3 regions of the Alishewanella sp. HH-ZS genome follow, and region 1 is predicted to be linked to each of the others. Evidence: predicted binding sites of a transcription regulator. Region 1 holds the regulator's gene; each other region holds the start of a gene.
What was found. The regulator LexA, encoded in region 1, represses DNA repair genes until DNA is damaged. The targets are predictions, from matches to a motif close to TACTGTATNNNNATACAGTA.
Positions count from the first base shown of each region.

Region 2: a site for LexA is predicted at 4,494-4,513, ahead of dinG (ATP-dependent DNA helicase DinG). Genes of this name have one in related genera too.
Region 3: a site for LexA is predicted at 5,523-5,542, ahead of A9165_RS07960 (DNA topoisomerase III). Genes of this name have one in related genera too.

Region 1 covers NZ_LZEJ01000005.1:30,942-39,280, reverse strand. The annotation lists gene plsB (glycerol-3-phosphate 1-O-acyltransferase PlsB) at 1-476, opposite strand, end outside; gene lexA (transcriptional repressor LexA) at 613-1,236, shown strand; gene coxB (cytochrome c oxidase subunit II) at 1,655-2,725, shown strand; gene ctaD (cytochrome c oxidase subunit I) at 2,729-4,315, shown strand; gene A9165_RS03145 (cytochrome c oxidase assembly protein) at 4,324-4,878, shown strand; gene A9165_RS03140 (cytochrome c oxidase subunit 3) at 4,880-5,758, shown strand; gene A9165_RS03135 (DUF2909 domain-containing protein) at 5,765-5,974, opposite strand; gene A9165_RS03130 (SURF1 family protein) at 5,996-6,730, shown strand; gene A9165_RS03125 (hypothetical protein) at 6,717-7,226, shown strand; gene A9165_RS03120 (heme A synthase) at 7,223-8,215, shown strand; gene cyoE (heme o synthase) at 8,217-8,339, shown strand, end outside.
Region 2 covers NZ_LZEJ01000016.1:30,911-39,249, forward strand. The annotation lists gene A9165_RS08115 (S9 family peptidase) at 1-298, opposite strand, end outside; gene A9165_RS08120 (class I SAM-dependent methyltransferase) at 379-1,335, opposite strand; gene A9165_RS08125 (TonB-dependent siderophore receptor) at 1,406-4,030, opposite strand; gene dinG (ATP-dependent DNA helicase DinG) at 4,515-6,575, shown strand; gene A9165_RS08135 (TSUP family transporter) at 6,609-7,397, shown strand; gene priC (primosomal replication protein PriC) at 7,394-7,960, shown strand; gene A9165_RS08145 (histone deacetylase) at 7,960-8,339, shown strand, end outside.
Region 3 covers NZ_LZEJ01000015.1:68,387-76,725, reverse strand. The annotation lists gene ccoG (cytochrome c oxidase accessory protein CcoG) at 1-1,313, opposite strand, end outside; gene A9165_RS07980 (hypothetical protein) at 1,481-1,843, shown strand; gene A9165_RS07975 (DUF3010 family protein) at 1,857-2,279, shown strand; gene A9165_RS07970 (hypothetical protein) at 2,354-2,671, opposite strand; gene A9165_RS07965 (AAA family ATPase) at 2,658-3,356, opposite strand; gene A9165_RS07960 (DNA topoisomerase III) at 3,569-5,512, opposite strand; gene A9165_RS07955 (hypothetical protein) at 5,837-7,594, shown strand; gene A9165_RS07950 (hypothetical protein) at 7,608-8,339, opposite strand, start outside.

The DNA.
Region 1 (8,339 bases):
ATTAGCACAATAAGTAATTTTGCCAGCCAGTTTGGTGAGTGTGCTTCGCCAATCAGCCATTTAATGCTGTTCTCTTTACCCGGTGCCCGGCCCCATAAAATGGCAGCCGGCATTAACTGCGCTCTTAGCTCAGGCTGTGCCAGATGGGCGGCTAACAGTTGCTGGCCTTGTTGCAGGGCACGGGTTTTGCCGCGCCCGCCGATCAGCCGGTGTGGTTGCTCCAGAAACAGAGTGCGGGGCAACAGCTGTGACCCTAATTGCACCTTCGATAGCGGATCAGGTAATTGTAACTGCTGACATACCCGGCGTAAGGTTGCCAAATCACTGGCGGACTCAGTATGGCAGATATACAGCAAGGGCCGTCCGGGCTCGACTCCAAGCGCATGCAGCGGATTATCGGGCACAATTTTATATTTCACCAACAGCCGGATGGGCCATCGTAACAGTTTGGTAAACAGCTTAAAGCCTGACAACATAACCTTACTGACCTGAAAAAAATGGGCGCTAAGAATAGCATAGCTGATCATAGCAGCAAGTTTTGTTCGCGCTGAAAACTTGGCAAGGCCAGAAAGACTGTATATACTCACAGTAAATACTGTATGGGTAGCCAGCATGAACAGACCTCTTACTCCACGACAGGCAGAAATTCTGCAGCTGATTAAGGATTATCAACAGGAAACCGGTATGCCGCCGACGCGGGCAGAAATTGCCGTGCGGCTGGGCTTTAAGTCAGCTAACGCAGCGGAAGAACATTTAAAAGCTCTGGCCAAGAAAGGTGTGATCGCGATGTTACCCGGCACCTCTCGTGGGATCCGTTTACTGGAAGAGGACGCGCCCCCGGAGCAACTGGGTTTGCCATTAATTGGTAAAGTCGCCGCCGGTCAGCCGATCCTGGCAGCAGAGCATGTCCAGGATCATTACCAGATCGATGCCAACCTGTTTAAACCGCATGCTGATTTCTTATTGCGGGTGCAAGGTATGAGTATGCAGGATATCGGTATTCTGGATGGCGACTTACTGGCCGTGCACAAAACCCAGCAGGCGCAGCCAGGTCAGGTCATCGTCGCGCGGGTCGATGATGAAGTCACGGTAAAACGCTTTCAGCGCGATGGCCATCAGGTATTGCTGTTACCGGAAAATCCGGATTTTGAGGTGATAAAAGTTGACTTGCGGCAGCAATTTTTCGCCGTAGAAGGCTTGGCAGTTGGGGTGATCCGTAACGGTAGCTGGTTATAATTTATAAAATTTCTCAATAGCTTATTTTTAAAAGCGCTGGTATGACCTGTTGGTTTTATCGGCACTTTTGCATTTTAGGGGTTTACATAATCTTCATCCTGGATAATTCTTAGACGGTAGCCGGCGAAAAAATAACAACAGGTGTGCCGCTACTGATTTCAGCGCTAGCCTCGAAATCAACCCAAGAACAATAACAATAATAAATTGCGAAACTTATATCCCCGAATCTTTAAGGATGAAGGGTATAGCACATAGATTCGGTTGGGTGGGTAGTAAAAAAACCGTGTAGTTCTGTGTACTTGGTTTCTGCAATTTGCTTTGCAAATGACAGAGGAGAAGTACAGTGACAAACGCGCGTTGTCTGCTTTGGTCGCTGCCGACCCTGCTTTTTGCCGCATCGGCAAATGCATCAACATCCATGCCTTTAAATATGACCCGGGGCGTTACGGAAATTAGTCAGCAGGTTTATCAACTGCATATGACAATTTTCTGGATTTGTTGCGTTATCGGTGCAGTGGTGTTTGGGATCATGTTCTGGTCCATCATTCGCCACCGCAAAGCGCGGGGAGTGCAGCCGGCTCAGTTTCACGAAAGCACTAAGGTTGAAATTCTGTGGACCGCCATTCCGGTGGTGATTCTGATTGGTATGGCAATACCTGCCACCAAAACCTTAATCGCGATGGAAGATACCTCGGCTGCAGATGTCACCGTATTAGTGACGGGCTCGCAGTGGAAGTGGCATTACAAATATCTTGATCATGAGATCGAATATTTCTCCCTGTTGGCTACCCCACGTGAGCAAATTGCTAACAAGCTGGCCAAAGGCGAGAACTATCTGCTGGAAGTTGACCGGCCGCTGGTGATCCCAACCGGTAAAAAAGTTCGCTTTCTGATGACCTCTGACGACGTGATTCACTCCTGGTGGGTGCCTGCCTTCGCCGTAAAAAAAGACGCTAACCCCGGCTTTATTAATGAAGCCTGGACCCGGGTTGATGAGCCTGGCATTTATCGTGGTCAGTGTGCAGAGCTCTGCGGTAAAGATCACGGCTTTATGCCAGTGGTGGTGATTGCGAAAGAGCCTGCGGACTACCAGGTTTGGGTGGCACAGGAAGAGGCCCGGATTGCCGCAGCAAAGGCAGCAGAGCGTGAATTACTGGCAATGAGTATGGATATGGCAGAACTGATGACTACCGGTGAACGGGTGTATCAGGGTTGGTGTGTCGCCTGTCATCAGGCCAGTGGTAACGGTTTACCCGGCATCTTCCCGGCGATCCGTGGCAGTCAGCTGGTGCTGAATGACCGGCGCGCCCATATCGATATTATCGTCAATGGTAAACCCGGTACGGCGATGCAGGCCTTTGGCCGGCAGCTCAGCCTGAAAGAACTGGCCGCGGTCATTACCTATACCCGCAATGCCTTTGATAATAATACCGGTGACGCCGTGCAGGCTGCGGATGTATACGCTGTGCAGCAGGGTAAGGGAGAGTAAGCGATGTCAGCTATTACACATGAACACGAGCATGACCATGATCATGACCATAAGCCAACCGGGATAAAACGCTGGCTGTTTACTACTAACCATAAAGATATCGGTACCATGTATCTGGTGTTTGCTTTAGTGATGTTCTTTATCGGTGGCAGCATGGCGATGGTGATCCGGTTGGAACTGTTCCAACCCGGCATGCAGTTTGTTGAGCCGCAATTTTTTAATCAGATGACCACAGTACATGGTCTGATTATGGTGTTTGGGGCGGTGATGCCAGCCTTTACCGGCTTGGCGAACTGGATGATCCCGATGATGATTGGCGCCCCGGATATGGCGTTGCCCCGAATGAATAACTGGAGCTTCTGGATCCTGCCGTTTGCGTTTCTGATCCTGCTGCTGAGTTTGTTTATGCCGGGTGGTGGTCCGGATTTCGGCTGGACCTTCTATGCCCCGCTATCCACTACCTACAGTAATGACAGCACGGCGCTCTTCGTGTTTTCGGTACACATTATGGGGATTTCCTCAATTATGGGTGCCATCAACGTGATCGTCACCATCTGGAATATGCGGGCGCCCGGGATGACCTGGATGAAGATGCCGCTGTTCGTCTGGACCTGGTTTATCACCGCTTTCTTGCTGATTATGGTGATGCCGGTACTGGCGGGCGCTGTTACTATGGTATTGACGGATAAGTATTTTGGCACCAGCTTCTTTGATGCGGCCGGTGGCGGCGATCCGGTATTGTTCCAGCATATTTTCTGGTTCTTCGGTCACCCGGAAGTTTACATTATGATCTTGCCGGCATTTGGTATTGTGTCGGCTATCATACCGACCTTTGCCCGCAAGCCGTTGTTTGGTTATGCCTCTATGGTTTATGCCACCGCCAGTATCGCAGTCTTATCGTTCCTGGTTTGGGCGCACCATATGTTTACCACCGGTATGCCGGTATTTGCCACGCTGTTCTTTATGTATTGCACCATGCTTATTGCCGTGCCGACCGGCGTGAAGGTGTTTAACTGGGTCGCAACCATGTGGCGTGGTGCCATGACCTTTGAAGTCCCGATGATGTTTGCACTGGCCTTTATCGTACTCTTCACCATCGGTGGTTTTTCCGGTTTGATGCTGGCTATTACGCCGGCGGACTTCCAGTATCACGATACCTACTTTGTAGTGGCGCATTTCCACTATGTACTGGTATCCGGCGCGGTGTTCTCCATTATTGCCGCTGCCTACTACTGGCTACCGAAATGGACCGGCTATATGTACGACGAAAGATTAGGTCAGCTGCATTTCTGGTGTTCGCTAATCTCGGTCAATCTGTTGTTTTTCCCAATGCACTTCGTTGGCCTGGCGGGTATGCCACGGCGGATCCCTGACTATGCGCTGCAATTTGCCGACTTCAATGCCTTTATCAGCGTGGGTGGCTTCCTGTTTGGCTTATCGCAGCTGATTTTTGTCTGGGTGATCGTCAAATGCGCCCGCGGCGGCGAAAAAGCGACCGCACAGGTATGGGAAGGCGCTGAAGGACTGGAATGGCAGGTGCCGTCGCCGGCTCCTTACCATACCTTTGATACACCGCCGGAAGTGAAATAGGAGGCCCTATGCAGCTGCATCGGACTTTGGTAAGCAAACTGCTATTGGTAACGGTACTGATGTTTGGTTTTGGCTTTGCGCTGGTGCCACTTTACGACGTGTTCTGTGAAGTCACTGGCATCAATGGCAAAACCTCAAATGTACCGGCTACGGTACTGGCAGATGGCATTGATACCAGCCGTGAAGTGACCATTGAGTTTCTGGCCAGACCGAATAAAGACATGCCATGGATTTTTAAGCCGGAGATCCGCCGTTTGACGGTACATCCGGGTGAGGTGCATGTGATGAATTATCTGGCCGAAAATCCAACCGGCCGGATGATTGTCGGTCAGGCGGTGCCCTCAGTTTCGCCCGGACAGGCCGCTTTGTATCTGCATAAAATCGAATGTTTCTGCTTTACCCAACAACAACTGGCAGCCGGCAATAAGATGCTGATGCCAGTTCAGTTTTACGTTGATCCGGCTCTGCCTGCGCAGTTCAGCACTATTACGCTGAATTACACCCTGTACGATGTGACAGCTAACTGGCAGGGCAGTGCCGCTACTGAAAATCTTGGGGAATAAGATGAGTAAAACGTACGAAAAATATTATGTCCCGGCGCAAAGCCCCTGGCCGATCGTCGGTGCCGTGGCGTTGTTTTGTATCGCTTTTGGCGCCGGTCACTATGTTATTGATATGAGTAAACAACAAAGTGGCTTTGGTGGCTGGTTATTGTTACTGGGCTTAGCCATTCTGGTCTTTATGCTGGTTGGCTGGTTCCGCAATGTGATTGATGAGTCCATGTCTGGCTTGTATAGCAGCCAGATGGACCGTTCGTTCCGGCAGGGCATGAGCTGGTTTATTGTGTCGGAAGTGATGTTCTTTATGGCCTTCTTCGGTGCCTTGTTTTATGGCCGGGTCATTGCGATGGAATGGCTGGGAGGAGCAAGCAATAATGCCATGACCTTTGCCATCCTGTGGCCAGATTTTCAGCCGGTATGGCCACTGGTAAAAACACCGGGTGGTATAGAAACTCAGGCCATGCCAGCCTGGGGTTTGCCGGCGATTAATACGGCTATCCTGCTGATTTCCTCGGTCACACTGCACTTTGCCCATACCGGTCTGGAGCAGAATAAACGGGGTCAGCTAAAGGGCATGCTGTTTGTTACCCTGTTGCTGGGGGTGATCTTCTTATGCCTGCAGGGCTACGAATATGTGCACGCCTATCGCGATCTGGGCTTGCGGCTTGATTCCGGCTTCTATGGCAATACCTTTTACCTGTTAACCGGTTTCCACGGCCTACATGTGACGCTGGGCGCCCTGATCCTGTTCTTTGTGTTTCTGCGGGTGCTGAAAGGACACTTTACGCCAGAAAAACACTTCGCGTTTCAGGCCGGAGCCTGGTACTGGCACTTTGTTGATGTGGTTTGGGTGTGCCTGTTCTTCTTTGTTTATGTGTTGTAACGCGGCCTAGTAAGGCCGCGGGTTTGGTGTGATCAGGCCGGTGGCAATCGCCAGCAGGATCAGGCCCAGGGCGATGGCAGAATACAGGACCCGGCGGCCAAGAAAGTGCGACATTGGCAGAGTACTCTCCTGCTGTCGCGCCATTGCCACCCCGGCTCTGGCCAGATTAAACACGATAAAGATTAACAGTGCGCCGATAATGATTTTAATAAGCATAGCTACTCCGGAGTCTGACTGATGCAGTTTAAGTTGTTCGGTCAATTATTTACGGTTAACCGGGTCTGGTTATTAATTACTCTGACCGCTTTTGCCATTTTGATCAAGTTATCACATTGGCAATGGCAACGGGCAGCCGAAAAAACCGTGCAGTTACAGCAGATCGCCGCAGTGCAGCAGCAGGGACCAGTGAGCGGCCGGCAGCTGCTGGCGGGTTCTGCAACTGAACTGGATGGTGCTTTGCTTAGCGACACCGGCTATTGGGTTCCACCCTACATCTGGTTGCTGGATAATCAAATTCTGCACGGCAAGGTTGGCTACGATGTGATTATTCCGGTGCAATTTGCGGATAGCAGTACGCTGGTGCTGGTGAATCTGGGCTGGCTCGCTGCCGGCCACAACCGGCAATTGCTGCCCGAGCCGCAGATCCCGGCAGAAATCGCGATAGCGGCCCTGGTACGCAGCCGGCCGTCTAATGCACTATTGCTGGGGCAGAATCTGGAAGGCGACAGCTATCCGATGCGCATGCAGCAAATCGACTATGCCCTGCTGCAACAACAATTACCCTGGTCACTGTATCCGGCGGTGTTGTATCAGCAGCAGGCATCTGACTTTATCCCCCATTATCAGCCGGTGGTGATGCCGCCGGAAAAACACCGTGGTTATGCCTTGCAATGGTTTGGTCTGGCGATCGCGGTGCTGGCCGTCGGACTGGCGACCAGTTGGCAACGAGAGAAAAACTATGAACAAGAATAAATTTCTGCTGTTGTTTATCCTGTGCTGTGCCCTGCCACTGTTGCTGGCGAAGCTGGTGCTGGAATTAGGTTGGTTCAACCCGGGCAGCTCCAGTCGTGGTGACTGGTTAAGCCAGGAGGTTTACCTGTTGCCTGACGCCGGTAAGGTGCCCAAGCACTGGCGTATCGTGGTCGTCGCTGAGCAATGTGCTACTCCCTGCCAGCAAGCGCTGCATACCGTCAAGCAGTTATATATTGGTTTGGGCCGCAAGCAAAACCAGGTGCAGCCGGTGCTGCTTGGGCAGGCCAGTCTGACCGATTATCCGATGTTTACCCAGGCCGAGACCCCGGCCGCCCTGAGTGCCGACTTACAGCAACATATTGTGTTGGTTGATCAACGTGGTCTGGCGTTGCTGAAGTATCCGTTACCGGCCCAGGCCGAGCAGATGGCCGCCACGGCGAAAGCGATTCGTGCCGATTTAATGAAGTTAATGAACTACGACAGGACCAGCGTATGAGCCTACAAAAAAAATTAATCACGCTGACGTTAGTCTGGACCATGCTGGTGATTATTCTGGGGGCCTACACCCGCTTAACCGATGCCGGCCTCGGTTGTCCGGACTGGCCCGGTTGTTATGGCTTTTTAAAGGTGCCGCACAAACCAGAGAAAATGCAACTGGCGGCAGAACGCTTCCCGGAGCGGCCGTTGGAACATGCCAAAGCCTGGAATGAAATGATCCACCGCTATCTGGCCGGTACGCTTGGCCTGTTGATCGCAGCACTGGCAGTAATGCACTGGCGGCGGCAACAAACGGAGCGCAGTTTACCGGCCGCCCTGCTGCTGATTGTGATCTTTCAGGCTACGCTCGGCGCCTGGACGGTGACGATGGGCCTGTTGCCGATAGTGGTGCTGGCGCATCTGATGTTTGGTTTTACGCTCTTCAGTTTGTTGGCCGTTTACTGGTTAAAGCAGCAGCCGGCCTGGCGTAGTCGGGATACCGGGCTCAGGCCATTATTACCGCTGGCGCTGTTAAGTTTAGTGGTGGTCTGTTTGCAGATCGCGCTGGGTGGCTGGACCGCAGCGAATTACGCCGCGCTGGCCTGCATCGAACTGCCGTTCTGTGAAGCCGGTTGGAGTAGCCGGCTGGCCTTTGCGGAAGCCTTCGATTTGCACCTAGGCCATGATGACTACGAATACGGCGTGATGTCGCAGGATGCGCGTGCCACTATTCATGTTTTACATCGCTTGGGTGCTGTAGTCACCACCCTTATTGTCGCGACCTTTGCCTGGCGCCTGTATCGTCAGGCCAGTGAAGTATTGATGCGCAGGTTTGCGCTGGCCCTGGCTGCGGTATTGGCCGTGCAGTTGACGCTGGGCTTACTGAATATTGTCTTGCACTTACCACTGCTAAATGCCGTGGCGCATAATTTTGTCGGAGCGAATTTACTGATGTTGTCAGTGCTGATTTGCTACCAGATCGCATACCCCAAACCGCAGGAGGCTTAAGATGGCAACGGCAATTATTAGTGGCTCAAGTAGCCGGCGCTGGCGCGACTATCTGGAGTTGACTAAACCCAAGGTGGTAGCGCTGCTGGTGTTGACCGCCTGGGTTGGAATGGTGCTGGCTAGC
Region 2 (8,339 bases), on a different contig from region 1:
TTTCCGCCACCTCCATCAGAATACGTTCATTATTGGCCCAGTGAAAATTCAACACATGCTTATTGTCGCCAAAAGTAAAGCTACTTCTGACTTGCATATTAGCAAGTTGCATCACTGCCAGCCGGACTTCAGAGCCTTCTTCATAACTAAAGGCTACCTGTTTACCATCAGGCGACAACTTCATATTGCGCACTTTGGCATGTTCAAAAAAATGACTGGTTGGAATAGTGGCGCTATGGCTGGTGGGAACAAAAAATACCAACAGCAGCGCCAGACACATTAATCTGACTAAATACACCTTAGTTACTCCGTTAACGCCAAAAAAAACAGCATCACTATAGCATGAAATTTTCAGTTTAGTTACATTTAAGCCGACCATTAGCCAGCAAAACTGGTTAGGGTTAGACCAAAGAGCTCTCCCTCAACTCTAAGTTCCTGCCAGGATGTTTGCCAACCCTGCTGTTGCAATAACTTGTCTATTAACTGCCGACGTAGCGGTGTAATACAAGCAGCTTGTTGATCGGCCAGTCGTTGCCGGTAGTAACCTAGTTGTTGTCTTAGCAGCAAAAACTGTTGGCTGTTTTCTGCTTTAGGCTGGAATAATAGTGCCGCAAAGGGTGCAAACAGATACTGAAACCAGTCAGCTTCCGCCGCAGAGATTTGCTGCTGATAGTGCTTAACCTGAGCCATTAGCTGGCGGTTAGCCTGTAAAAAACCGGCGTTTTGCTCTGGTAGTTGCTGCTGAGCATATAGGTGAGTGACCAATTGCAATAGCTGTTGGATCCGGTCAAGGATACCGTTGCCAGCATTAAGTGCTGCCATCACCGATAACGCCAACGCACTATCATTTGCCAGAGCGGTCTCGTGGCTATGCATGATCGCTACCAGGCGACCACCAGGCTTTAATACCCGTACCGCTTCGGCCAGGCTAAGCTCTAACTTGCTGTATTCCAGTGCAAACTGACTGATTAATAGATCCATACTTTGTCTGGCAAAAGGCAACTGTTCCATCGCCACCTGTGGATAAAAGCGGATTACCGCTGCCAACTTTGCATAACGGGGTTGCTGGGCTAAACTTTGCTGCGGCCGAATCGCAGCTGCATCCAGCGCCAGAATACGCCAGTTTTTTTGTTGCGACTGCCGTTGCCCGGCAACTAACAGTGCTAAAGCGCCATTGCCGGTACCCAGATCAGCAATTAATGCATCAGTTGGCAAATCTGCCAACTGCGTCTGCCAAAAATGCGCCAGATCCCCCTGATAACCCGTTGCCGCTTCGCCCTCAGCAAAACTGTTCAGGCTAGTGGTCGCTTGCCAGTATGCTGTCCAGTGTTCCATTGTTACTCCCGTTTTACTCAGATAAAAAAAAGGCGGGCTAAGCCCGCCTTTTTAACTTAGGGTTACAACCTTAGAAAGACTGGCTGTAACGTACGTAGGTTTGACGACCCCAACCATCATACAGGTCGAAGTTGTAATCACGACCGCCATATGGACGCAGTGAAGGTAACTTCTCGAAAATGTTCAGTGCACCAACAGTGATCTTACCATCCCAAGGCAGGTTGTAGCTGACTTGCAGATCGTGCGTCACATAGGTACCCCAGTTACCATCACGTGGCGCGTTAGCTGAGTTCACACAACCGTTACGGTTAGCAGCACCACCCGGAGTCTGACCCAGACCACAGCGGAAGCTATTGCCGATCAGGTTTAGGTTGTAGGCTACATCGATATCACCGTACACATACACGTTTTGTAAGGTTGCACGCATCTGCGGGAAGCCAGGATCTTTCACGAAATTACGACCACCCTCGTCATAGTTACGAGTGTAGGCAATTTGCAGGTTCTGGTTCAGACGACCGAAAGCACCGAAGTCAAAGTTGGTGCGGGCGTTGAAGTCGATACCATCAGTATTAACTTCACCCTCGTTACCATAACCGGCCAGAACTTCGCTGATAGAACCGTTAGAACGGCGAGTAATACCGATACCAGCTGGCAACGAGTCACCAGATGCTAATCGATCCAGGATTGTAGCAGGACCGAAATAGGTGATCTTGTTGGTAATCTTGGTATTCCAGTAGTCTACAGAGAAGTTAAGCCAGTCAGTTGGCTGATAAGCCAGACCCACAGTGTACTGGTCAGATTGCTCTGAGCTCAGGTTAGGGTTAGCACGGATAAAGGTGTCAACCTGAACCGGACAAGAACCTAATACAGCACAAGTCTGCGCATCGTTAACCGATACCGCAGAGAAGGTCGTTTTCTGCGTCAGGATTGGCAGCGTTGGAGCACGGAAACCCTGGCCCCAAGATGCACGCATTACCAGACCGTCCATTGGCTCGAAACGGAAAGATACTTTTGGTGCGAAGTCATTACCGTAATCTGAGTACTTGTCGTAACGGCCAGCTAACGACATTTCCAGGTTATCCAGAATTGGTACCAGCGTTTCGAAGAAGGCTGATTTCACGCTACGATCACCACCAGCTGAGTTACCGGCTGAGCCACCAATCTGGCCAGCTTCTGACAGCGAGTCATACTGATCCTGATAGTCTTCTTTACGGTATTCGGCACCCAGAACACCCTGAACCATACCGGCAGCAACTTCGAACATATCGAAAGATCCGCTGATATAGGCTTCATCTTGGTTAAAGAATGAAATACGAGAAATAGTAGCTTTCATCGCATTCAGCACGTCTTCGTCGTTCGCACTTGGACGCTGTAAGTCATAGATACCGCGTTCGATATAATCCCAGGCGGTAGAACGAACGATATAGTTATAACCGATATCATATGTCTTGCTGCGGTTACGACGTACACCGAAATCCAGATCTACGTTGCCTAACATACCCTGAGCACCTACCAGGAAGTCAGAACCTTCGTTATTTACATAACCATCACGGTTACCTAAGGCAGCGTAACGGTGGTAGATTTCGATTTCACGAGGTGCGCCGATTGCCGGGTTAAATGGCACGGCATTCGGGTTAGCTGGGTTGTAGAACCAGGCGTTCGGGTTGGTTGGGTTGTTTACGCTGGTCGCAGATACTGGTGCCCAGTCCGGAGCCGGAGCATAACGACCGAAAGAAGCAGACTTGGTTGCAGATGCATTCATATACACTTGCCAGTCATCAGTCACCTGATGACGGGCTTTAATGAACATAGATTCGTTGCGGGTAGAAGCTTCGTTAGCGTTAGTCGCGTTGAAGTTATACTGACAACGTGGCTCGCCAGAGATTGTCGTAGCGATAAAGTTTTCTTCAGAACAGCCACCTGGAATAGCAGAGAAGTTACCGGTAAAGTCTGCGTTGATCCAGTTGTTACCGTAAACAGAGCTGCCTGGTACTACCCACGGGTAATCGCGTTCAAATACGATGTCGCGTTTGTTCCAAGACACACCACCAATCAGGCTGGTTTTGGCGTTAGATGAACCAAATACTACTGAACCGCTTTCAGTGTCGCCACCTTCTTTCGGAACAGAAGCTTCACCCATGCTGACGTTAAACTCAACACCGTTAAAGTCTTTACGAGTAATGATGTTAACTACACCACCCATTGCATCAGAACCGTACATCGCAGATGCACCGTCTGACAGAATTTCAATCCGCTCTACCGCACCGATAGGAATAGAGTTCAAATCCTGGCTATCACCAGTTGAAGGTGATTTTGGCAGACGACGGCCGTCGACCAGCACCAGAGTACGGTCAGAGCCTAAACCACGCAGGTTGATTGAAGCGGTGCCTTGGGCAGAGCTACCTGATTGTGGACGGAAAGAACCGGTTGAGTTGAAAGTCGTACCGCGCAGTAAGTCTGATACCGACAGCTGACCAGACATATCGATCATTTCACGATCGATAACCGTTACTGGTAACGCACCTTCCAGGTCCGTACGTTTGATACGTGAACCTGTTACTTCAATCCGCTCAACTTTAGCGGCTTCTTCTTCCTGCTGTGCGTCTTGTGCAACAGCAGTACCGGCGAACGCTGAAGCGGCACCGAAAGCGATGGCTAAGCGCACAGCCTTGCTTAATTTATTATTCGAGTACATGTATTTCTCCCTGGACCACATTGAGTGATTCTGTTTTTCAGTTACTGGATTTAAGACGGGGTTATTTCTTATTAACTGAAACTGACCCCGAGTAACGCGTCCTGATAATAAACGCAATTTTTCCGCAGGGTCAACCGCTTTTACGGAACAATTTGCATAAATACTGGTCATCACAGCGCGAAAGCTATCAGCAGCGGCAGCCAGAAAAGATCGGAAGTTTTACAAGAAGCTAGCATTTCGCGCAAAACCAGAGACAATTTACCTAAAACCAGACCTTAAACAGCCTGAAACTGCATAAAAAAACAGCAATGCGACTCTGTACCTGATTTTAAATGTAAACTATTATTTACTAGGACAAACTGCTCTTACCACCGAGCAATTGCTCACTTTCTCATCGGGAGTACGACAAACCGACAATAACGGACGACTAGTCACTACGGCCAAAGCAGGGTAAACTTAGCAAAACTGTAAAGATATACAGCCTATGCTTAGTGAGCAACTGAAACAGCAAATCCGGCTTTGCCATCAAAATTTACGCCAACACTTACCGGGTTACCGGGCACGCCCCACGCAGAATAAGTTAATTGCCGAAATCAGCAAAATTATTGCCGGCGACTATCACCGCCAGCAACGCCTGGGTTTAATTGAAGCCGGTACTGGTACCGGTAAATCCCTAGCCTATATTTTGGGTAGCCTGCCCTATGCACTGGCTAATAATAAGAAGCTGGTCATCGCCACCGCGACAGTGGCATTGCAGGAACAACTGGTGAATAAGGATTTGCCGTTTTTTCTGACACACAGCGGCCTGCAGTTTAACTTTACCCTGGTTAAAGGCCGCCAGCGCTATGCCTGTATTGAACGCTTACGGCAATTAATTGAGCAACCCGCCTTATTTGCCGGTGCCGATTTTAGCCCGGATGCGGCCCAGCAGGCCTTGTTACAACGGCTGCTCAGTGACTGGCAACACCGTCGCTGGTTGGGCGATCGCGATACGCTAACCGAAGCAGTGCCGGATTCACTGTGGCAACAGCTGCAGGCCGATGCCCATATCTGTCATAAGCAACAACGACAACATCTGCATTGCCCCTTTCATCTGGCACGCGCAGAAATTGCTGATTCAGACGTGCTGGTGGTAAATCATAGCCTGCTGTTGTCCGATCTGCTGGCAGGTAATGCGGTGTTACCGGCAGCGGAAGACTGCATCTATGTGATAGACGAAGCCCATCATCTGGCTGATTGCGGCCGGGACTTACTCAGCGCCAGCGCCCAGTTAAGCCAGCAACAAGCCTGGCTGGAGAAGGCCCGCAAGCAACTGCAGGTGCTGCAAGGGCTGTTGACCGAGCGTAGCTTAAAAGACCTGTTAAAGTTAGATGACTTACTCAGTGACTTTGCCGCTGCGCTTAAACCTGTTGAACGCAGTTTAAAAGACTTTTTAGCGCAGTGGTTTAATCAAGCTGAGCAAACAGAGTACCGCTTTCCGCATGCGGCCCTGCCGCGACTTTGGCAGCAACAGGCCGAACCTTTAGCAGATACCAGCAATAAAGCCTTAACGACCACAGAGCGGCTACTTAACGAATTACAACAACAGTTGACCGAACAACCGAAATTGCTACGCAGCCAACCGCAGCTGATCCATGAACTGGCCAGCCTGCGCTTAAGGCTGGAGCAACAACAACAATTGTGGCAACTGCTGGCGCAACCACAAAAAGACATTGCCAGCCAGGCACGCTGGCTAAGCCGCGACAATGCGCAGAGCCCGCTGTATTTACATGCCTGCCCGCTGAGTGTCAGTTACAAGCTGCAACAGTTATTGTTTCAGCCGGCCTTTGCCGTGGTGCTCTGCTCCGCCACACTCAGGCTACTGAACAGCTTTGAACATGCCAAACGCGAGCTGGGCTTACAGGATTTCGAAGCACTGCAGTGTTTACAGGTCGACTCGCCCTTTGCCTATGCCGAGCAAGCGGAAATTATCTTGCCTCCGACCCGCTGTGAGCCGACCGATCCAGCCTTTAGCCGGGAGCTAATCCGTTTATTACCAGGTTATCTGGATCACCCCGCTGGCACACTGGTGCTGTTTGCCTCTTACTGGCAAATGCAGGAAGTCACCAGCGCGCTGCGTAGCAGCGGTTTTTCGTTATTAGTACAGGGTGAAGCCTCACGGCAAGCCTTGTTGCAACTGCATCAGGAAAAGGTGCAGGCCGGTGGCAGTAGTATTTTATTCGGCACCCAAAGCTTTGCCGAAGGTCTGGATCTGCCGGGCAAGTTGCTGACTAACCTGATTATCACCAAACTGCCGTTTGCGGTGCCGACCTCGCCGCTGGAGGCAGCCCAAAGCGAAGCGATTAGCGCCCGCGGCGGCAATGCGTTTTTACAACAGAGTTTGCCAGCGACTGCGAAGAAACTGGTACAAGCTTGTGGTAGACTGCTGCGACAAGAGCAGGATCACGGTCGCATCGTGATCCTGGACCGGCGGTTGGTGACTAAAAGCTACGGCAAAGCGATGCTGGATACCCTGCCGCCGTTTCGCCGAACCATTCAATACTGACTGTTGCAGCAGTAAACCTAACAGGACCTGGCCTTGCTTGTGGATCTGAATCTGACCTTTGAACTCTTATTACTGCTCTGCGGTGTCGCCTTTATCGCCGGCTATATCGATGCGATTGCCGGTGGCGGTGGTTTATTGACGGTACCAGCCCTGCTGACGGCCGGTTTACCGCCGCATGTGGTACTGGGCACTAACAAACTGGCGGCAACCTTTGGCTCCTTTACCGCCTCTTTAACCTATTATCGTAAGCAGCTATTTAACCCACATTACTGGCGCAACAGTTTAGTCTTTACCGCCATCGGTGCCCTACTCGGCACACTGGTGGTCGATCAGCTCAGTACCGCTCTGTTAGAAAAGATCCTGCCGTTACTGATCCTGTTTGCCGCCATCTATACCCTGTTTAACCGGATGCAGCCGGATGACCGCCTGACACTGCCAAACGCCGGGCCAAAACTGTACTGGCAACAACGGGCACAGGGCCTGACGCTGGGTTTTTATGATGGCGTCGCCGGCCCCGGCGCCGGTGCGTTCTGGATGGTGTCGACTATGGCGCTATATAAAATTAATCTGCTGCTAACCAGTGGCGTCGCCCGTACCATGAACTTTGTCAGTAACGGTTTTTCGCTGGCGGCCTTTATCGTGCTGGGACATGTGCATTTTACCCTCGGTATTGCCATGGGGCTGTGTCTGATGCTGGGGGCTTATCTGGGCGCGCACTCGGCGATCCGCTTTGGCAGCAAGTTTATCCGGCCGGTATTTATCTGCGTGGTGATCGCCATAGCGGTGCGTCTGGCCTGGCAAGCCTGGAGTAACGGCGGATGAGCACCTTATCAAAGGCGCAACTGGCCCGGCTGGCGCAGCAGCTGCAGCAGCTGTGGCAACAGGCCAGTGAGTTAGATCGGCAACCGGCAGCAGGTAAACCTCAACACTGGTTTGATTCCGCCTTATTTAGCGTGCACTCGCCTTACCTGGCTGATTATGTGGCACAAAGCCAGCGTCATCTGGCGCATTTAACTGAACAAGGGCAGCAGCTATCGGCCGCAGCCAGACAGCGACTAACCGAACGCTTGCAACAACAAATTGAGGCGCTGCTACGCGCCTTTGTGAATAGTCCGGTGCGGCAAAAGCATGCTAAAACCCTAAAGCAGCGCAGTAAAGCCGTGGTACAGCAACTGAGCGCCAGCAGCCAACAACTGTATCAGCAATTATCCGACTATCAGCAATTTGAAAGCCGGTTACAGGATATGCTGCGCCTGGCGGCACAAGATCAGAGTCAGGAAGGCACTACCAAGCAATTACAGCTACAGGCCCGCCTCGGCCGCTGCCGACGCGCCATCGATGAAGTGGAGCAGCAGATCCAGCGACTGGAAAGCGGGAAAAGCTAATGTCTGCCCTGCTACCGCCATTGATCTACCACCCTTGCTATAGTGAACTGACACTACCAGCAAACCATCGTTATCCGATTGGCAAATACCGTACCCTATATCAGCGACTGCTCGCGCTGGGCGTGCCGGATAGTGCGTTTTATCTGCCACAAGCCATTAAAGCGCAAGCGCTAGGGCTTTTACACGAGCCGGCTTATGTCAACGCTCTGTGTCAAGGCACCCTTGATGCCAGGGCAATGCGCCGGATTGGCTTTCCGTGGTCGCCAGAGCTGATTACACGTTCACTGACCTCGCTGGGTGGCACCTTACTTTGCGCTGAGCTGGCATTGGAGCAGGGTTTGGCACTACATTTAAGCGGCGGCTATCACCATGCCTTTTA
Region 3 (8,339 bases), on a different contig from region 1:
CTGACTACCACATTGCGACTCTCGCCACCGGCCAGTTCCACCTCGGTTGGCCCCAGCCATTGCAGGTTATCAATACCGGTTACCGTTAATACCAGAGTCTTCGGCTGTTGTGACTTATTGATAATACCCAGGGTATAGGTGTTTTCCACCAGCCCTTCCGGCGTTTCCCGGTACAAGGCGCCGCGATCACGGATAATATCCAGCTCCAGCGGGGAGCGGATTGCCAGATTCACCATAAAGGCACCGCATACCACCACCAACACCAGAAAATAACCAACCAGTTTTGGCCGTAACACCTTGGCCGGCCGGCCTTGCAGCGTATGTTCGGTGGTATAGCTGATCAGGCCTTTCGGATAGCCCATTTTCTCCATAGTATCGTCACAGGCATCGATACAGGCACCACAGTTAATGCACTCATATTGCAAGCCATTGCGAATATCGATGCCGGTTGGGCAAACATGTACACACAGGTTACAGTCGATACAGTCGCCCAGGCCTTTTTCCTTATAGTTCGCATCTTTTTTACTACGCGGGCCACGGTTCTCGCCACGGGCGGCATCATAGGTGACGGTGTAGGTATCTTTATCAAACATCGCCGATTGAAAGCGGGCATAGGGGCAAATGTGTGTACACATAATTTCCCGCATCCAGCCGGCGTTACCATAGGTACAAAGCGTAAAAAACAGCACCGATAAGGTAGCCCAGAAGCCGGCCTGCCAGGTAAAGAACTCAACAAACAGCGGACCGATAGGGGTAAAGTAGCCAACGAAAATTAACGCAGTGAATAAGGCAAATGCCAACCAGCAGAAGTGGGTTAATGCCTTGCGCCAGAACTTATTAAAGCTCATCGGTTCCTGATCCAGCTTCATGCGCTGGTTACGGGTACCCTGGATCTTTTCTTCAAACCACATAAAGATAAAGGTCCAGACCGTTTGCGGGCACATATAACCGCACCACACCCGACCATAGAAGGTTGTCACAAAGAACAGGGCGTAGGCGGCAATCATAAACAGCCAAGCCAGCAGGGTAAAATCCTGTGGCCAGAGCGTCAGGCCGAAGATATTGAATTTTTGCTCAAAGATATCCAGCAAAATTGCCTGGTGGCCATCGAACTGGATCCAGGGCAACACGAAAAACAACGCCATAAACACAAAACCAATATTGCGACGCAGGCTTTGGTGTAACCCCTTTACTGCCCGGACATAGATCCGATCCCGGGAAGCATACTTATTTGGATTGCCCTCGGGCGGGCGGTGAATTTTTACTCCGGTTGGAATATTTTTTACTTCAATTTTTTGCTCGTCCACCATCATTCCCCAGCTATGACTACCAGCCTGCTTAGTATATCAGTAACCCGTACCGAATTATTGATATAAAATAAAAGTACATCAGGAAAGACTGAAGCAGCGGCTGTTGCCGCTAATGCAGTTTAGCCAGGATTCAGGTAAGATCGCGTCTAAGTTGTTGCCGGAGTCAGTACATGAAAACCTTTTTCTGGTTCGTCGTCATTTTTTTGCTGTTGTTAACCTTTTCCGGCGAGCCGCCGCTAAAGCCTTATCGTGACAAAGTGGTTGATTATGCGGTGAGCCTGATCCCGACTGAATGGCAGTCTGACTCACAGGCGCTGGCCTCGATCCAACGTGAACTTAAGGATTACAGTAAGTCACTGGGGCTGCGGCAACAGGAGTTTTTAGCCGCAGCGGCCGAGAATAAAGACTCAGTGTTACGTTTCAGACAAAATTACTGTATTAACAAAGATTTTAACCCGGTACTTTTTGGTGAGCCCTTGCAGCGTAGCTGTGCCATTATTGAAAAGTACTATGACCGCCTGAGCGGCAACTAAACAGGATACTAAGATGCGCGTATGTGGCGTTGAGATTAAAGGCAGTGAAGCAATTTTATGCTTAATGGAATACCAGGACGGTTTGTTTAACCTGCCGGATTGCCGGCAAACCCGGATTGCACTGAGTCAGGATAATCAGTCCGATCAGGTACGTAAATTTCAATTTGCTGTGCGCAAGTTAGTCGAGGATTACAAGATCCAGCATCTGGTGATTAAAGAGCGGCCACAAAAAGGCAAGTTCGCCGGTGGGGCTGTCGGATTTAAAATTGAGGCGGCGTTACAGCTGCTGGACAATTGTAATGTTAGCCTGTTATCCGCTACTGAGCTAAAAGAACAAATTAAACGCTTTCCATTACCGGTCGATTTCAAAGCGACCGGATTAAAGGCGTTTCAGGAAACCGCTTTTTTGACCGCTTACGCCTATCTGGCGCGTTAACGTAAACAGATTTTCGGCTCGTGCCGCTACTTAGGCAGCGGCACGAGCTCATACTCCAGTTACTGAACCACAGCCTAACTGCCACCCGGTGGTAATTTGGCTTTCGCCGTTTTTACCTTGGCTAAATCAAACTGCACTGACTTGGTCGCACGCAAAATCAGCTTGCGGATCAGTTTGGATTTGGGTTCACCGGTTAATTCACTCAACTCACTCAGGGCGCTAATCGCTTCTTCACTCAGGGTAAAGGTCGCATGGCGCATCGGAAGCCGCGGCGGCTCGTCTTCTTCCGGTAATAATTGCCGTAAGCTGACGATTTGCGGCAGCCCCAAGGCGTAGTTATGTGCATCATCAATAAACTCATCAACGGTAAAGCTGGGTTTATTTGACTGCAAAGACTTTTTCTTCAGGTCGCTTAGCGCCATCTTCTTGAATCGCCTTCATCGACAGGAGTTCTTCAATAATTGCCCGGATTTCGCCGGCGGCCTTGCCATCGTTATCCACATCCATTACCGACAGGCCTTTTTCTTCACTGTCGTCATAGATATTACGGCTGTAAGTGATGTTTTCCAGCACCCGCAAATTAAAACTTTTACATACTTCTTTCGCATCCAGAATGCGGTTGGCCTGATTCGGCAGGGCCGGACATTGCGTCAGCACACAGCCGACGATCATCTCCGGGTTTACCACGTTACAGGCACTGACTAAATCTTCCAGATGCTCCAGCGTTTTTAAATCACGCCGCTTGGGCCGCAACGGGAATAGTACATGGCTGGCAACCACCATCGCCGAACGTAAGGCTACGCTATCCTGACCACCGCAGTCTACCACCACCACATCATAATGCATTTCCAGGCTTTTCAGCTCGTAACGGATCTTACCGTACATCTGTACGCAGTTGATCCAGGGTAATTCCGGATTCATATGGCGCTCTTGCACCCAATCCGATGTGGTTCGCTGCGGATCGCAGTCAACCAGCATGACATTGGCATTCTTTTCCCGCGAAAAGTAGACGGCTATATTCTGCGCCAGACAGCTTTTGCCACTGCCACCTTTTTCACCACCAACTAACAATATCATTTTATGCACCTTCTCTGTGAAGAAACAGCGTTGGCTGTCCGCTCTGACGACATACCCGCCAGGGCGTGCCACCCCCTGCTCAGAAGAGTGATGGCACGTCATAAGTGTAGGCGAATTTCCTGCTATCTCCAGCCAGTAGCCAAAAAAGCGGCTGCCGGCGGTTTGTTGAGCCTAGTGCAAAATATCGCCAACGCCTATCTCGCCAATATGCATCAGGCGGTACGCTTGGCACGGCGAGGCCTGGCGGCACGTCGCCTTGTTACCGCATAACCCTTTTGGGCTAACCCCTGAAAGGACTGCGGCTGTGCGGCGACGTCCTGTAGCAAGCTGGTAAGCTCCTGCTGAAGTGGCTGCATAAAATCACGGTACGCCAGTTTTTTTTCAGCTATCGCTTCTAACTGCGCTTCCCATTGCGCGGTCATATCGGGTAATACCAGCCGTGGCGGCAAGCAACCAATAAACTGCCGGCCTACCGCAGTAGCACGGATCTCTTTACCCTGCTTGTGTAAAAACCGGCGCTTGAACAACAGCTCGATAATGCCGGCGCGGGTCGCTTCAGTACCCAGGCCATCAGTATCCCGCAGGATCTTTTTTAATTCCGGGTCCTGCACATAACGGGCAATACCGGTCATGGCCGCCAGCAAGGTGGCATCGGTAAAGGCTTTGGGCGGACTGGTTTGTTTCTCGTCCAGCTTGCCGGCAACACATTGCAGGACGTCACCGGGCTTTACGTCGGGTAATGGCCTGGCCGCATAATCTGAGTTGGGCTGACTATCCTTGCCGGCGCTGACGCCGCCGGATAACAGCTGCTTCCAGCCCTCGGCAATGACCGACTTTTGCCTGGCAATAAAGAGTCCGCCGGCGACTTCGCTATCGATTTGATGTTCGACATACTGAAAGGAGGGGTAAAACTGCATTAAGTACTGTCTGGCAATCAGTTCGTACAGCTGCTGCTCCTCGCGGCTTAAGCGGCTGGCATCGATACTGGCCGAGGTTGGGATAATGGCATGGTGCGCCCCGACCTGGGCGTCATTCCAGGCTTTGCTATGTAAACTCAGATCAGCAGTCGTCACCGCACTGGCCAGATTTACCGCCGTTTTCGCAATGGCCTGACTCACGCTATGACGGTCTGCAAGATGTCCTGTTGGCAAATAGCGGCAATCTGAACGGGGGTAGGTGATCAGCTTATGCCGCTCATACAGTTGCTGACAGAGATCCAGCGTACGTTGGGCGCTGAGATTAAAACGCTTGGCTGCATCGATCTGCAATGCCGATAAGCTGTATGGCAGCGGTGGCGCATGCTTTTTCGGCTCGCGGCTCACTGCTTTCACAACAGCGGCCTGACCGCTGACTTTCTGTACTACGGTCTCGGCCAGTTTTTTCAGCAGTACCCGGCCCTCTTCGTCCTGATAAGGTGCGCAGGCAGCACTGGGCTGCCATTTGGCCTGAAATTGCTGCTGTTGTGCCGTTTGCAGCGTAACCCACACCTCATAAAAGGGCTTACTGACAAAGTTTTCGATCTCGAGGTCACGCTGCACCACTAAACCCAGTACCGGAGTTTGCACCCGACCAATCGATAACACTCCCTTATAACCGGCATCCTGACCCAAAAGTGTACATAAACGCGTCATATTAATGCCGTACAGCCAATCGGCTCTGGCGCGGGCCAGTGCCGAGGTCGCCAGTGGGATAAAGTCACTATTTGGCCGTAAATCCTGTAGCGCCTTTTTAATGGCTGCCGGGTTCATATCATTAATCAGGCAACGTCGGGTAGCGGCCAGTTTCGCCTGGCTGACACCGGCATAGTGGATCACTTCATCGACCAGGATTTGTCCGACCCGATCCGGGTCCCCCATATTCACCAGTTGTGTTGCCTGCTTGATCAGCTGCTTTACTACCTGAAATTGCTTACTGGTCTGGCGTTTTACCTGTTGCTGCCATTGCTGGGGAATAATGGGCAAATGCGCTTTGCGCCAGCTTTTATATTCCGGCGCGTACTGCTCTGGTTCGGCTAATTCCAATAAGTGACCAATGCACCAGGTCACCACATCACCGGTAGCAACTTTGATAAAGCCGTCACCGGACTGGTGCGGCTTGGGCAAAACAGCGGCCACGGCACGGCCGACACTGGGCTTTTCCGCGATATATAGGATCATCAGGCACAACAACTGTATAAATAATCAGTTAATTTAGCGGTAAAATTTAGCTTTGGCAAAGTGTATCGCGCAAACCAAGGTTTTACCCCCTAATACCTTCGGGCTATTCCGCTGCTTTTTTACACGCTTTCAGCGCGCAAAATAATGCAGGTTAAAAAAATAATTTATTAAAGATCAATATGATGAATTAAATCCGCAGCTAACACCTTGCGCTGTGCAAATTTTGTGCATTTAGCCTTTGCGCAAGGCTCTGCCATTCCTTAAGCTTTCATTCCGGGCAGCGCATAGCGAACACGCCCATTGGTTGGTAAAAGGTAAAGAATCATGTCGCAATATACTGATGTTAAGAAGATCTGTGATGATTTAGAGAGCTCTGGCAAGGCGGTGTCTCTGGATTACTTGCTGTCTAAAGTATCAGATGCTCAGGCTACCGTGGTGTCGCACTATAAAAAGTGGCGCACCGAGCAGGTGCAACAGCGACAGCAGGACGCTGCAAACTCAGCGTCGGTTTTCAGCGAAGACTTTATGGCCGCCTTTCAGCGGGAAGCCCTGAAGCAGACCCAATGGCAAACCGACCAGTTAAATAAACAGTTAACCGAAGCACTGCAGGCCGAAGTTAAAGCGGTGGAGCAGGTGCAACTGTTGCAACAAAATTTACGCCAGGCAGAGCAGCGTAAATCTGAACTGGAACAAGCACTGGCTAACCAGCAACAGCAGCTGGCATTGCAAGCTGATAATTTTGCCAATGTCAGCTTTGAGCGTGACCAGTTACAGCTGGAGCAGCAACAACTGCAACAGCAGTTAACCACCCAACAGCAGGCGCTGGAGCAGGCGCAACGGCAATTAGCCAATGCCGAAGCAGAAGCCGAACTTAATCAGCAGCAACTGCAACAATATCAACAGCAGTTGCAGAAGCAACAACAGCAACTGGAAGACACCACTCAAGAGTTACAGCAGCTGGAACAAAACTATCAGGCAGCGTTAACCCGGCTGGAACAATTGCAACAGCTGCAGGATGAAACCGCCGCTTATCAGCAACAACTGACGGCCAACGCTGCCCAACTCGCTGCGCTACAACAGCAACTGCAACTGGCAGAGCAGGAAGCCGACGCGAAACAACAGCAATTAACTCAGTTACAGGCGCAATGGCAGCAAGAACTGGCGGCGCAACAACAGCGCTTTGATAGCCTGAACGATGAGCATGAACAACTGCGCAAGCGCAGCACCGAGCAGCAACGCCAGTACTTCGAAGCGAAGAAACAGATCCATCAACAGTTGGCCGAGTACGCCGATCAGTGTGCTGAACTGACTGCCGAACGCGATGCGGTACTGGAGCAATTGGCTGGTCGCGGCCAGAATGGCGCAGCAGAGTTAACTCAGCAACTGCAACAATTACGGCAACAAAATCAGCAGTTGCAGCAAGAATTGCAGCAACGGATCAGCGCAGAGGCGGTTGCAGACACTGAAGAAGTGGTACAGCTGCGCGAACAACTGGCCAGTCTGCAACAGCAGCATCAGGCCGCTGTGGCAGAACAGACTGCACAACAGACCATGCAAACGGAAGCGTTACAGCAAGCACAGGCACAGCTTGCCGAGCTGCAACTGCAACAGGCTGCGGTAGCTACCGTTGATACAACCCAGTTGGATAGTCTGATCGCCGAACGCGATGAAGCCATCGCAGCGGCGGCCCGTCAAGCCGACCAGGTGGCGGATTTAACTCAGGAGCTGGCGCAGTTAAAAGCGATGCTAAACGCACCGGCCACTGAGAACTCTGACAATGTGGAACAATTAAGAGCCACTATTGCGCTGTTAAAACATCAGAGTGCCCTGACGGCTAATCATCAGGCAGAGCAACGTGAAATCATTAAACAACTGCGGGAAGAGCTGCAGCAGCAACGCGATCAGGCCTCGCAGATCCAGGCTGAGCGTTATCAGTGGTCGAAGCAAAAACTGCAATTGGAAGAACAGGTTAATTTTGTGAAATCAAATTCTGCTGCCACTATCGAACGACTAACCCGTTACCGCGAACAGGCGCAGGAGCGGATTGAGCAGTTGGAACGCAAATTACAGGAATGTTGTTAAGACGGCAGTAGTTTTACTGCCCTTTGCAAGCCGCAGCCGGCGCCGCTAATAACTGCTCCGGCGTATAGGCAAAGCGCAGCAGCGCCTGACGGCTGGCCTCACTTAGCTGTGGGTTTTCCAGTTTTAGCAGCTGCCGCTGCTCACAGCGTAACTGGTCAACAATGGTGCCATAATGGCGGCGAAAATGCTGCTGCACCACGCCATCGGCATAGGCCTGCTCCAGGCCTTTTTGTAAACGCTCGGCCAGCTGCGGGAAACTCTGCGACACAAAGATCATCGACAGCTGCGGATAATGCAATAACAAGCGCCGTTCAGCCACCAGACCCGTTGCATGCTCACTTTGCAAATCGCGTGCTAACTCATCCGCACTGCGGGCAAAACAATCGAAGCGCTGCTGGCGCACCATCTCAAACAGCAGCGTATATAAGGGGTTGGTGACAACTGTCAGGCTGTTATGCCGCAACACCGCCACGTCCGGCCAGTGCGTGCCTTGTCCGATTGTCAGATCGGCTTTTTGCCAGTCCTGTAACGTCTTAACCGGCTCAAACTTATACTGCTGTCCGCTATCGATAATGCAGATCCGATAACCCAACAGCCCCTGACTTAATGGAAAATAAACCGGGAGCAGATCGCGTTCGCGCTCCGGCGAAGGCGCAAATACCACCAAATGCAACAGCTTGCCGTCTTTTAGCAGTTGCTCGGCCCGGCCTTGCACCATCTCACCACCGAACGTCAGGGTAACAGG